DNA from 3 places in the Nocardia sp. X0981 genome. Region 3 is predicted to be linked to each of the others. Evidence: riboswitches for the same ligand, from Rfam matches in the RefSeq annotation. Region 3 holds a riboswitch; each other region holds the start of a gene.
What was found. A riboswitch is a leader RNA that binds a small molecule or an ion and turns the genes downstream of it on or off. The one in region 3 is predicted to bind S-adenosylmethionine.

Region 1: another riboswitch for S-adenosylmethionine. It lies ahead of metX (homoserine O-acetyltransferase MetX); the one in region 3 lies ahead of ACYR7D_RS20485 (aminotransferase class V-fold PLP-dependent enzyme).
Region 2: another riboswitch for S-adenosylmethionine. It lies ahead of ACYR7D_RS04480 (rhodanese-like domain-containing protein); the one in region 3 lies ahead of ACYR7D_RS20485 (aminotransferase class V-fold PLP-dependent enzyme).

The regions. Positions count from the first base shown of each region.
Region 1 covers NZ_OZ372435.1:2,405,055-2,409,261, reverse strand. The annotation lists gene ACYR7D_RS10390 (hypothetical protein) at 1-310, opposite strand, end outside; gene ACYR7D_RS10385 (NADP-dependent isocitrate dehydrogenase) at 397-1,614, opposite strand; SAM riboswitch class IV at 1,889-1,999, shown strand; gene metX (homoserine O-acetyltransferase MetX) at 2,254-3,399, shown strand; gene ACYR7D_RS10375 (DUF3017 domain-containing protein) at 3,522-3,767, opposite strand; gene cycA (D-serine/D-alanine/glycine transporter) at 4,066-4,207, opposite strand, start outside.
Region 2 covers NZ_OZ372435.1:1,027,847-1,032,053, forward strand. The annotation lists gene ACYR7D_RS04470 (FAD-dependent oxidoreductase) at 1-1,046, opposite strand, end outside; gene ACYR7D_RS04475 (Rv0361 family membrane protein) at 1,275-1,745, shown strand; SAM riboswitch class IV at 1,810-1,922, shown strand; gene ACYR7D_RS04480 (rhodanese-like domain-containing protein) at 1,940-2,356, shown strand; gene ACYR7D_RS04485 (O-succinylhomoserine sulfhydrylase) at 2,353-3,567, shown strand; gene ACYR7D_RS04490 (HAD-IIA family hydrolase) at 3,727-4,207, opposite strand, start outside.
Region 3 covers NZ_OZ372435.1:4,669,829-4,674,035, forward strand. The annotation lists gene ACYR7D_RS20480 (WGR domain-containing protein) at 1-1,346, opposite strand, end outside; SAM riboswitch class IV at 1,593-1,706, shown strand; gene ACYR7D_RS20485 (aminotransferase class V-fold PLP-dependent enzyme) at 1,754-3,067, shown strand; gene ACYR7D_RS20490 (polysaccharide deacetylase family protein) at 3,233-4,096, opposite strand; gene ACYR7D_RS20495 (MerR family transcriptional regulator) at 4,153-4,207, shown strand, end outside.

The DNA of each region.
Region 1 (4,207 bases), 2.3 Mb from region 3:
CCTCGATATCGGCACCGCGATCGGCGACCGTCCCCTCCTTCACCGATACGTCGGTCTCGACTCCGCGGCAGATCTCCCGGTAGCGGCGTACGATCTGCTCACCGGTGGCGGAGACCGCCGGGCCCAACCGCTTCGCCATCTCCTCGGCTATCCGGCGCAGGCCGTCGATCACCGATGCCTCGGCGAGCGGATACGACGGCGCGGAGCCGGCCCTGGTGTTCGCTTGTACGGCGATTTCGGCATGGGCAATTCTGGCCCGCGGGTTCGTGCCCGGACAACCGCGGGCGGCTTCCCAGCCGAGGCGTACCACCGGGACACCGCGACCTCGCCTCCCCGGGAGCCGGCACGCGGGTGCGCGTGCGGACACCACGGAGGCGAGGTCGTTTCCGAACGCTCCTACTTCAGCGCACGCGCCAGGTTGGCGTCCAGCGCCGCGAGGAACTCCTCGGTGGTGAGGTAACCCTGGTCCCCGCCGACCAGCAGCGCCAAGTCCTTGGTCATCTGCCCACCTTCGACGGTCTTGATGACGACGTCCTCGAGGGTCTGCGCGAAACCGATGACCTCGGGGGTGTTGTCCAGCTTGCCGCGATGCTCGAGACCACGGGTCCAGGCGAAGATCGAGGCGATCGGGTTGGTCGAGGTCGGCTTGCCCTGCTGGTGCTGGCGGTAGTGCCGGGTGACGGTGCCGTGGGCGGCCTCCGCCTCACAGGTCTTACCGTCCGGGGTCAGCAGTACCGAGGTCATCAGGCCGAGAGATCCGAAGCCCTGAGCGACCGTATCGGACTGCACATCGCCGTCGTAGTTCTTGCAGGCCCAGACGTAGCCGCCCTCCCACTTCATGGAGGAGGCGACCATATCGTCGATCAGCCGGTGCTCGTAGGTGAGGCCGGCCGCCTCGAACTGGGTCTTGAACTCCGCGTCGAAGACCTCCTGGAAGGTGTCCTTGAACATGCCGTCGTAGGCCTTCAGGATGGTGTTCTTCGTCGACATGTAGACGGGGTAGTTCTGCTGCAACCCGTAGTTGAACGAGGCGCGCGCGAAGTCTTCGATCGACTTCTTGAAGTTGTACATACCCATCACGACGCCGCCGTCCTCCGGCATCTGCACGACCTCGTGCACGATCGGCTCACTGCCGTCCTCGGGGGTGAAGGTGAGGGTGACGGTGCCGGCCTGGAAGACCTTGAAATCGGTGGCGCGGTACTGATCGCCGAAGGCGTGGCGGCCGATGATGATCGGCTTGGTCCAGCCGGGAACCAGACGCGGAATATTGGAGATGATGATCGGGGCACGGAAGATGGTGCCGCCGAGAATGTTGCGGATCGTGCCGTTGGGTGAACGCCACATCTTCTTGAGGCCGAATTCCTTGACCCGCGCCTCGTCGGGGGTGATCGTCGCGCATTTGACACCCACGCCGTGTTGTTTGATGGCGTTGGCGGCGTCGATGGTGACCTGGTCGTCGGTCTTGTCGCGGTATTCGATGCCGAGGTCGTAGTACTCGAGGTTCAGGTCGAGGTACGGGTGGATCAGCTTGTCCTTGATGAACTGCCAGATGATCCGGGTCATCTCGTCGCCGTCGAGTTCGACGACGGTGCCTTCAACCTTGATCTTGGACATGGATCTTCGTGTCCTCCTAAGACTGGTGCCCTCATTGCACGGCCAGGCGAACACGCTTGTGAGCGGACCCCAGCTGTTCAACAGACAACGTATACATCCCGCGTTGTCCACGAGACGTCTGATGTAACCAAGACGAGCGTACTGCTTGTGGTGGCCTCACGCTGTAGCCAGCCCCCGCTGTGAGTTCTCACAGCAGTGAGTCGCGCCACAAGATTACCCGGTGGGCACGTATCCGATTTCGATCCCTAACGGCGCCCGGCTACCATATTCAGCAGGTCATGAGCGCCAGCATCAAGCCCCGGCTCGCTGGCCGGCAACCCTCCTGCTGCGGTGGGGTGCTCCGGGTGATGACCGGGCTCCCGAGAGCCGGGAGCAAGCGCACGTCAGGAGGTCGTCGATATGCGCCGGTGTCGGCCACGTTGATCGTGGCGCCCCCGCGTTTCGGCGAGCAAGCCCCTATTTTCTGGAGCACGATATGACCGATGGCAGTATCCCCGGGACGACCGCTACCCGAGCGACCGGCCGGAGAACGCCGGCCGGTTCGCGGAGAGCGTGTCGTCGCACGAGCGGGCGCACAACGGTGATTCATACGCTTCGCACATCACCGCGCCGTACCGCCGCTCCAGTGGAAGCCATCGCGTGAAGGTGGGCACCGAACCGACCACGGACCGGTCCGTGGCCCAGTTACCGCCACCCGACGGCCGGCTCGGTTTCGTCGATATCGGTCCGCTCACCCTGGAGAACGGGGCCCGGCTGCCGGAGGTGCGGCTGGCCGTACAGCGCTGGGGCGAGCTCGCGCCGGCCAAGGACAACGTGGTGCTGGTCGAGCACGCGCTGACCGGCGACTCCCACGTGGCGGGCGATCCGGACCCGGACCATCCCCAGCCGGGATGGTGGAACGGGATGGTGGGCCCGGGCGCGCCGATCGATACCGACGAATGGTGCGTGGTGGCGACCAATGTGCTCGGCGGATGCCAGGGCAGCACCGGTCCCGCCTCGGCGGCGCCCGATGGCGCCCCCTGGGGGTCGCGATTCCCGGAGATCTCCATTCGTGACCAGGTGAGCGCCGAGGTACGACTGTTCGATCTACTCGGGATCGACCGTCTGGCCGCAGCGGTGGGCGGTTCCATGGGTGGGATGCGCGTGCTGGAATGGATGCTCGGGGCGCCCGATCGCTTGGCCGCCGCCCTCGTCCTGGCCGTGGGCGCCCGCGCCACCGCCGACCAGATCGGTACCCAGACCACCCAGATCGCCGCGATCACCGGCGACCCGGACTGGCAGGGCGGCGACTACCACGGCACCGGTCGCGCGCCGATGACCGGAATGGGAATCGCCCGGCGGATCGCCCATCTGACCTATCGCACCGAGGCCGAACTGGACAGCAGGTTCGCCAACAACCCGCAGCCCGGCGAGAATCCGTGGGACGGCGGCCGCTACGCGGTGCAGAGCTATCTCGAGTACCAGGCCGAGAAACTGTGTAAACGGTTCGATCCGGCCACCTACGTACTGCTCAGCGAGGCGATGAACCGGCACGATATCGGCCGCGGTCGCGGCGGGACGACGGCCGCGATGGCCGCGAATACGGTGCCGTGCATCGTGGGCGGTATCGATTCGGACCGGCTGTACCCGCTGCACACCCAGCGAGAGCTGGCCGAGGGCCTGGCCGGCTGCCGGCATTTCGAGATCATCTCTTCCCGGGACGGCCACGACGCCTTCCTCACCGAGGCAGCGGCCATCGGAAAACTGCTGGTCCAGACGATGAACCTGGCCCGCACCAGCCGCTGACCCCGCAACGCGCCGACCGAGGCCCAGCCCGCGCACGGCCGGAGCGGAGGCGGAGGTACGCCCGAGCAACACAGCTGGGCGGAGCCCATCCCCAGCCGCGCACGGCCGGAGCGGAGGTACGCCTAGCTCACCCCGAGCGTGTTGATGGTGGCCGCGAGGAAGACGATTGAGCCGCCCAGCAGGGTCAGCGCCCCTACATCGAACGGTTTGCTGCGTACCGCGAGCAGCCCCACCCGCACGGTCGGCAGGCACAGCCGGAACGCGGCGGCGATCAGCGTGGCACCACCGAAGAACAACGCGCCACGGCGCCAGCGGTCCTGTGCGACGAAGACGACCGCCACGAGGATCACCGCTACCACCACGACCATCGGCAGATGGCAGCGGAGGAAACCGGCCGAGCTGTTGCCGGTGCCGGGATCGTCGTCGGTCGGGGTCACGGCGTCGGTCACGGGGGCGATTGTTCCAGATCCGGTGGGTCGGGTCTGCACGAGCGGCCCGTACTCCCGGGCCCGTGGACCGAATTCCCAGGCGAGGCCTTCGCGAGCGGCCCGGGTGCGGGCGGCACGCACCACCGGCCGGTGCGGCCGGTGGGCCTACGGGCGGCGCCGCGCAGCCCGGCCGACCGGCTGACGCCACCGCCCGATCCGGCCGGTGATACGACCCGGCTCAGCGCAATGCGGCGGTTTCGGCGCGCACCTTCTCCCGGTGCTGCTCACGCAAGGCCTGGTGGTGCGGGCTGCGCCGGACCACCAGGTAGGCCACGCCCAGTACCGCGAACCACACCGGGGTCACCAGCAGGGCCTGCAGA
Region 2 (4,207 bases), 2.7 Mb from region 3:
ACCAGCACACGGCCCGCCTCGTTCGGGATGACCCCGGCCTGGTCGTCGAACGGCAGTTCGGAAATGTTCTGGGAGAGGTAGCCGACGGCACGGTAGACCGCCTGCACATCCCAGTCCTTGAACGTCCCGGTGCCCTTGACGTTGCCGGTGCCGTCGAGCTGAGTGCGCTCGGTACGCAGCCCCACGACCTTGCCGTCCTCACCCAGGATCTCGGCGGGGGATTCGAAGAAGTGCAGGAACAGCTTGTGTGGCCGGTCACCCTGGTCCCGGATGGCCCACTGCTCCAGAGTGTTGGCCACCATATCGACCTGCTTGGAATGACGGCGCGCGGCCTCGGAGCCCTCGTCGTAGTCGATGTCCTCCGGGTCGACGATCACCTCGATCGTCGGCGAATGGTCGAGTTCGCGCAGCTCCAGCGGAGTGAACTTGGCCTGCGCGGGCCCACGGCGACCGAATACGTGCACCTCGACGGCTTTGTTCGCCTTGAGGCCGGTGTACACGTTCGGCGGGATCTCGGTGGGCAGCAGTTCGTCACCGGTCTTGGCCAGGACCCGCGCCACGTCGAGGGCGACATTGCCGACCCCCAGCACCGCGACCTTCTCCGCGTCCAGCGGCCAGGTGCGCGGCACATCCGGGTGGCCGTCGTACCAGGACACGAAATCGGCGGCACCGTAGGAACCGTCCAGGTCGATACCCGGGATGGGCAGCGCGCGGTCGGCATTGGCACCGGTGGAGAAGATCACCGCATCGTAGAAGCGGCGCAGATCGCCGAGGGTGATATCGGTGCCGTAGTCGATATTGCCGAGCAGGCGCACCTGCTCCTTGTCCAGCACCTTGTGCAGGGCGGTGACGATACCCTTGATCCGCGGATGGTCGGGCGCCACGCCGTAGCGGATCAGTCCGAACGGCGCGGGCATCCGCTCGAACAGATCGATCGAGACCTCGGCGTCCGACTTCATCAACGCGTCGGCGGCGTAGATCCCGGCCGGACCGGCTCCCACGATCGCGATCCGAAGCGGGCGGTTCGCTTCCTTCTGCTCGGTCATCTGTTACGCGCACCCTTGTCGGTCGAAAGAATAACTGGCGTTGTTGTTAGCTTAGGCTAAGTTGAAGCGTGGCTGTATGCGCCGTCATCGCGCCGTCGGCGGGCAGCTGTTCGCCGTACGTCTTCCCACGTCTTCCGCGGTAACCGTCGTGCGGCCACGCGCGGTCCCCCGCGATTCTATCGGGACGCGGGCGTATCGCCGATGCGGGGACCAGGGATGATCGACAGTATGAGCGATGCCGGACCCGCCGACGAACAGGCAGCCAGCGAACCGGAAGGCACCGAGCCACCGCGCACGATTACGCCGTTCGTCGTGGCCGCGGCACTCGCGGCCCTCGTTCTCGGCGGTGTACTCCTGGCCGGGCTACTGAAGCCCGTTGAGAAAAATGTCACAGATTCCGACCGGATCGCGGGCGCCGTACGCGAGTTCGCCGACGCCAGCGGCCGCTACGGGCTCCAGCCGCCGGAGCCGGCGGTCTGCCGCGGCTTCGACCCGTCCCGGTCCCCGCTGGCGGGCCGGCTCGAACCCGGCGAGACCGGATCCGACGTCGAAATCGAAACTTTCGGCGATATCCGGGTGACCGGCGAGGCCGCGACCGTCGTCGTCACCAGCCGGGTCGAGGACACCACGGAGACCGCCACCTGGCATCTGACCCGCTCCGCGGACGGCTGGCTGGTGTGCAACCAGCCGGTCGGCTGAAGCCGTCCGGCGTCGTCAACCCGCGTTTGACAGAGCCCCACCCGCCCGGCAATCTCAGGAGCTGGGTCATGAGCATCAGCGCCAAGCCCCGGCTCGCTGGTCGGCAACCCTCCTCCGCGGTGGGGTGCTCCGGGTGACGACCTGGCGCGCATCGAACCGATGCGGCAAGTGCGGATTCGCAGGAGGTGCCACGCATGAGTTACGCAGGGGATATCGCCCCGCAGCAGGCCTGGGAGATCTTGACCGATAATCCCGACGCCGTCCTGGTGGACGTGCGGACCGAGGCCGAATGGAAGTTCGTCGGAGTACCCGACACCAGTTCCCTCGACCGGCCCACGCTCTTGGTGGAATGGGTCGACGGTTCGGGCGCGCGCAATACCGATTTCCTCGACCAACTGCGCAAACTGCTGGGTGAACGTCCGGCCGACGCACCCGTGCTCTTCCTCTGCCGCTCCGGCCAGCGCTCGGCCCATGCCGCCGCCACCGCCACAGCGGCGGGCATCGCACCTTCCTACAACATCTCCGATGGTTTCGAGGGCCCCCTCGACGAAACCGGTCACCGCGGCGGCGCCGGCTGGCGGGCGGACGGACTCCCGTGGCGGCAGTCGTGATCAGCGGCGGTGCGTTCGAACGGAAACTGCCGGATGGGGTCGGACCGGCCACGCTGGGCGTACGCGGGGGCTTGAACCGATCCGGGTTCGAGGAGACCTCCGAAGCGCTGTACCTGAACTCCGGCTTCGTCTACGAGAGCGCCGAAGCGGCCGAGGCCGCCTTCACCGGTGAAGTCCCCCATTTCGTGTACTCCCGCTACGGCAACCCGACCGTGGCCGCCTTCCAGGAACGGATGCGCCTGCTCGACGGCGCCGAGGCGTGTTTCGCCACCGCCAGTGGAATGGCCGCGGTGTTCGTCGCGCTCGGTGCGCTCCTCGGCGCGGGCGACCGGCTGGTCGCCGCGCGCAGCCTGTTCGGCTCGTGCTTCGTGGTGTGCAACGAGATTCTGCCGCGCTGGGGTGTAGAAACGGTTTTCGTCGACGGTGAGGACCTCGACCAGTGGGAGGCGGCACTGTCGCAGCCCACGGCGGCGGTGTTCTTCGAAACCCCGGCCAACCCGATGCAGACGCTGGTGGACGTGCGCAAGGTCTGCGAACTCGCCCATGCCGCGGGCGCGAAGGTGGTACTGGACAATGTCTTCGCCACCCCGCTGCTGCAACGCGGTTTCGACCTCGGCGCCGACGTGGTGGTGTACTCGGCCACGAAACATATCGACGGCCAGGGCCGGGTGCTGGGGGGCGCGATCCTCGGGACCGAGGAATACATCGAGGGCCCGGTCAAGACGCTGATGCGGCACACCGGTCCGGCACTGAGCCCGTTCAACGCCTGGACCCTGCTCAAGGGCCTGGAAACCATGCCGCTGCGTGTACGGCAATCCACCGAATCCGCCCTGCGGATCGCACGCTACCTGGACGAACACCCTGCGGTGAGCTGGGTCCGGTACCCGTTCCTGGACTCCCATCCGCAGTACGACTTGGCGACCGCGCAGATGAGCGGCGGCGGCACCGTGGTCACCTTCGAGCTGAAAGCCGCCGCGGACACGGCCAAGAAACGAGCCTTCGAGGTGCTCAACCGGCTGCGGATCATCGATATCTCCAACAATCTGGGCGATTCGAAATCCCTCATCACCCACCCCGCCACCACCACGCATCGCGCGATGGGGCCGGAGGGGCGGGCCGGTATCGGGCTCTCGGACGGGGTGGTCCGGATATCGGTGGGCCTGGAGGATATCGAGGATCTGCTGGGAGATCTGGACCAGGCGCTGAGCTGAGCGGAGGGCGGCACGTCCGGCGCCTTCGCACACCCCGCGGGGGTTCACGGCAGCTGTCGGAGCCCGAAGGTCTCCTCCATGGAGAGCCGCTGCACGCGCTTCGGAGCCGGGGTGCGCCCACCCTCGGAGTCGATAGTCCGCGGGGTCTCGGGAGCGGGATCAGTCCGGTGGGGCGGTGAAGGGCGTTTTCACTCGACCCACCAGGTCGGCGACGGAGTTCAGGACCATGGTGGGGCGGTAGGGGTACTGCTCCACCGAGAGGCGGCTCGAAATTCCCGAGGTCACCAGAATGGTGCGGATACCGGCCTCCATTCCGGAGATCACATCGGTGTCCATCCGGTCGCCGATCATCACACTGGTCTCCGAATGCGCGCCGATACGACGCAGGGCCGACCGCATCATCAACGGATTCGGTTTGCCGATGTAGTACGGCTCGCGGCCGGTGGCGCGGGTGATCAGCGCGGCCACCGAGCCCGTGGCGGGCAGGACCCCCTCCCGGGACGGGCCGGTGGGGTCGGGGTTGGTGGCGATGAACCGGGCACCGCGCTCGACCAACCGGATCGCGGTGGTGATCGCCTCGAACGAATACGTGCGGGTCTCCCCCAGGACCACATAGTCGGGGTCCACCTCGGTCAGCACA
Region 3 (4,207 bases):
CGGGCACCCGGCTGCCGGATATCGCGGGGGAATTGCACGTTCCAGTCGTGCCGGTAGCCCGGTGAGACGATATGCACCCGCATCCTGCCACCCTGATCGACGCATTCGACGACGATGCCGCTGCCCGGATCGGTGGCCACCTCCACGCTGCTGCGCGGCACCACCGCCGCCATTTCCGGCGCCTTCACCGACCGCGTCGGTGGCAGCACACCCTGTTCCGCGCTACGGACGACTTCCTCTCGGACATCGAGGCAGGCCAGCGTGCCGGTGGTGGTGACCAGGTACAGCCTTTCGTCGTGGTATTGCATCGAGTACGCCGAGCCGCAGCCCGTGCCCAGTTTCCAGCGCCGGTTTCCCGCCGCGTCGAAGCAGTAGACGGAGGAGTAGTTGTCCCCGGCGAAGACATAGCGACCGTCCGGGGACGTGGCACACGAGTACACCGCGGCATCGCATTGGAAGGAACGGTCCGAAGCACCGTTCTTATCGATCAGGCGTACCTGGTTACGCGCGGTGCCCGCGTAGACGGCGGCGGCCTCCTGCCAGCCGAAGAGCACCGCGCCGCCGGTATTCCGGTGCCATCGGTGTTCACCCTCGACCAACCCGTACTTGGTGACCCCACCGGAGTGCCCGTGGTATACGCCGTCGGCATCGATACGGACCATCCAGCCCGAGTCCCCGGCGCTCCGCCGGGCCCACAGGGATTCCTCCTCGTGATCGATCACGGTGAGACCGCCCTCCCGGTCCGACACACCCAGGATTCCGTCGTGGATATCGAGCCAGTAGATATCCACATCGGCGGCGATATCGTAGGCCGCGTGCGGTACCTTGCCGGACAGGTCGTAGACCCGGCCGTCGTCGCATCCGGCATAGATCCAGAAATCGTCGGCGACAATGCATTTCACCGCGTCCGGCAGGCGGAAACGTCCCGTGACGGCTCCGTCCGGGGTCAATGTGAACACATCACCCTGCTCGTTGCCCACCCAGCAGCGGCGCTCGTCGACGAAGATACCGAACGCCGCCGCGCCCGAGTCGAAGGTCCACAACAGCGGGGCCGAGCGTGCCGTCGAGCTCCGGCTGGTGATCGTGCGCCGGGAGACCGGCCGGCGTGACCGCGCCCCCGGCACAGCGGGTGCGTAACCCTTGCGCAGCTTCTCGCCGATCTTCTTCGCCGCGGCCGATTGCGCCTTCGCGCCGGTGGCGAAGGAACTCACCTTGGTCTGACCCTGGTCTCCGATACGCCCGTAGCGGATGGTGACCTGGGTATCGGCTACCACTACTTCGTAGAACTTGTGTGCCGAACCGCCTTCCTCGGACAGTTCGAGATAGGTGGTATCGCTGATGGTCATTCGCAGAGCCTCGGTGGTCGTCGTTGTAGAACGCCGCGAAAGTAACAGGGGGGACCGACATCCGGCGCCGCGGCGGAACGCCGGGTAGTGGCCGCGGTACCGGAGACGATGTCGCCGCGGACCCGCCCGCCGATCAGATGATCCGGACTTGTCGCGGCGGAGGCGAAATGGGCCGTTCGCCGAGCGCGGAGCCGCGGCCGGTGGTCCGAGTTGACAGGATCGCCGGCATCTGACAACCTCGCACCAGGTCATGAGTGCCAGCATCGAGCCCCGGCTTGCTGGCCGGCAACCCTCCTCCGCGGTGGGGTGCCCCGGGTGACGACCTGGCCGCTGCTCGACCGAGCGTGGCAAGCGCGGACTCCGTTTCCTCGAATGCTCCGGAGTCCCTGAATCGAAGGGATTGCGCCATGACCGCTGCGCTCCATCACACCGCAACACTCGCCCGCGTCACCGGATGTGATCTGCGAGTTCCCCTGGTGCAGGGGGGAAGCCGTACCTACGCCAATTTCGACTACGCGGCCAGCGCACCCGCGCTGGCGCAGGTCGGGGAGCGGGTTGCCGAACTGTTGCCGTACTACGCCAGCGTCCATCGTGGCGCCGGGTACGCCTCACGGGTGTCCACACACTGCTATGAGGCCGCGCGGGACACGGTGGGTCGCTTCCTGCATCGGGCGGACGACCAGGTGGTGGTGTTCACCCGGAACACCACCGATGCGTTGAATCTGCTGGCCGGATGCGTTCCCGGCGATACGGTGGTGCTCGATATCGAACATCATGCGAACCTGCTGCCCTGGACCCGGCGGGGGCGGCGGGTGGTGTGTGCCGCGGATACCGTGGCCGAAACACTCCACCGCCTGGCCGCGGAATTGTGTGCGAAACCCGCCGCGCTCCTCGCGGTGACCGGGGCGTCCAATGTGACCGGTGAGGTACTGCCGTTGGAGCGGCTGGTGCTGCTGGCCCACCAGTGCGGTGCGCGCATCCTGGTGGACGCCGCGCAGCTGGCACCGCACCGGCGGATCGACCTGCGGGACAGCGGTATCGATTACCTGGTGTGTTCCGGGCACAAACTGTACGCACCGTTCGGGGCGGGGGTGCTGGTCGGCCGCCGGGACTGGCTCGATACCGCGGCTCCCTATCTGGCCGGTGGTGGAGCGGTCACGGAGGTGACCGCGGCGGAGGCGACGTGGGCGCTCGCGCCGCAGCGGCACGAAGGGGGATCGCCCAACGTGCTGGGCGCGGTGGCGCTGGCCGCCGCCTGCGACGTTCTCGCCGGCATCCACGAGGGCGCCCAGGCGCGAGAACGCCACCTCACCCAGCGTCTGCGCTCCGGTCTGGAGCGTATTCCGGGAGTCCACTGCCTCCGGGTGTGGGCCGACAGTGCCGACAGCGTGGGGATCGTCGCGTTCACCGTGGCCGGATTCGAGGCGGGCCGGGTGGCGGCCTATCTGTCGGCCGAACACGGGATCGGTGTGCGCGACGGCCGGTTCTGCGCGCATCCGCTCCTGGCCCGTCTGGGTGTCGACGCCGCACTGCGGGCGAGTATCGGCCTGGGGACCACCGACGAGGACGTCGACCGGCTGCTCGACGCGGTGGGCTCGCTGGTCACCGACGGGCCACGCTGGGAGTACGTCTGCGACGGCGGACGCTGGGACCCGCTCCCGGAGACCCGGCCAGGGCTGGACAGTCGGTCGGGGCCCGGTGCCGCGGCGTGCGGGATATGAGAATCGGGGCACCCTCCGGCGCCGTCGCACCGGGCCAGGCGCGACGGCGCGCGTCCGGCGGGCCGAACAGCGCTCGCCGGCCGCGGCACCGAGCACCCGGTGCCGCGGTGGCGGACGGGGTGTCCGGAGTGGACGATCACCCGTTCGGCGGGACGTACTTCCGCGCTACCGGCCGGTCCGGGCAGCGGCGTAGTGCGCGGCGATCTCGTCGCTGGTGGTGAGCCAGACCCCGGGATGATCCACGATATGGTTCAGGGCCTCGTCCAGGTACCTGGTCCGGAATGCCTGTCCGATCACGAACGGGTGCAGGGCCAGGGCCATCACCCGGCCGCCGGCCTCGGCATCCTGCCACAGTTGGTCGAGCTGATCGCGGACCATGCGGACGAAATCGGGGCCGCTCAGCCCCGTACCGAGGAAAAGGGTGTTGTCGTTGAGCTCCACCGAGTACGGCATGCTGAGCAGGCCCGGAACCCGCAGCGGGTAGGGCTGATCGTCGTTGGTCCAGTCCAGCACGTAGTCGATACCGAGTTCCCGCAGCAGCGTGGGGGTAGCGAAACTTTCCGTGAGCGCGGGCCCCATCCAGCCGCGCGGCCGGGTTCCGGTGGCCCGCTCGATGGTGGTGAGCATCTCGGCCAGGTACTCGCGCTCGTCCTCGGCGAGCTCCGGCTGGAGCACGGAGTTGTTCTTTCCGTGCGCCAGCCAGGCCCAGTTCCGCTCCCGGCCGGCTTCGACGATCCGGGGATAATGCTCGGCCGCCTCGGAGTTCAGCAGCGCGCTGGCGCGGATACCGTGCCGGTCCAGGACCTCGAGCACCCGCCAGAACCCGACCCGGGGTCCGTAGTCGCGCCAACCGTAGTTCAGCGGATCCGGCACCAGGCCCGCGGTCCCCGCGAAGATACTGGTGGAGGGCCGGTCCACCTGGTAGTGCTCGATATTGAGTCCGAGGTAGAAAGCGACGCGCGCACCGCCGGGCCAGCGGATCGGTTCGCGGTCGACGATAGCGCTGTAGTCGAACAGGTCGTTGTCCATACGGCTATGGTCGAAGATTCACACTGATGTGAAGGTCAACTGAGTGGTGAGGTGATATGAGAATCGGGGAACTGTCGCGGCGCACCGGCACCTCGCGGCGGTTGCTGCGCT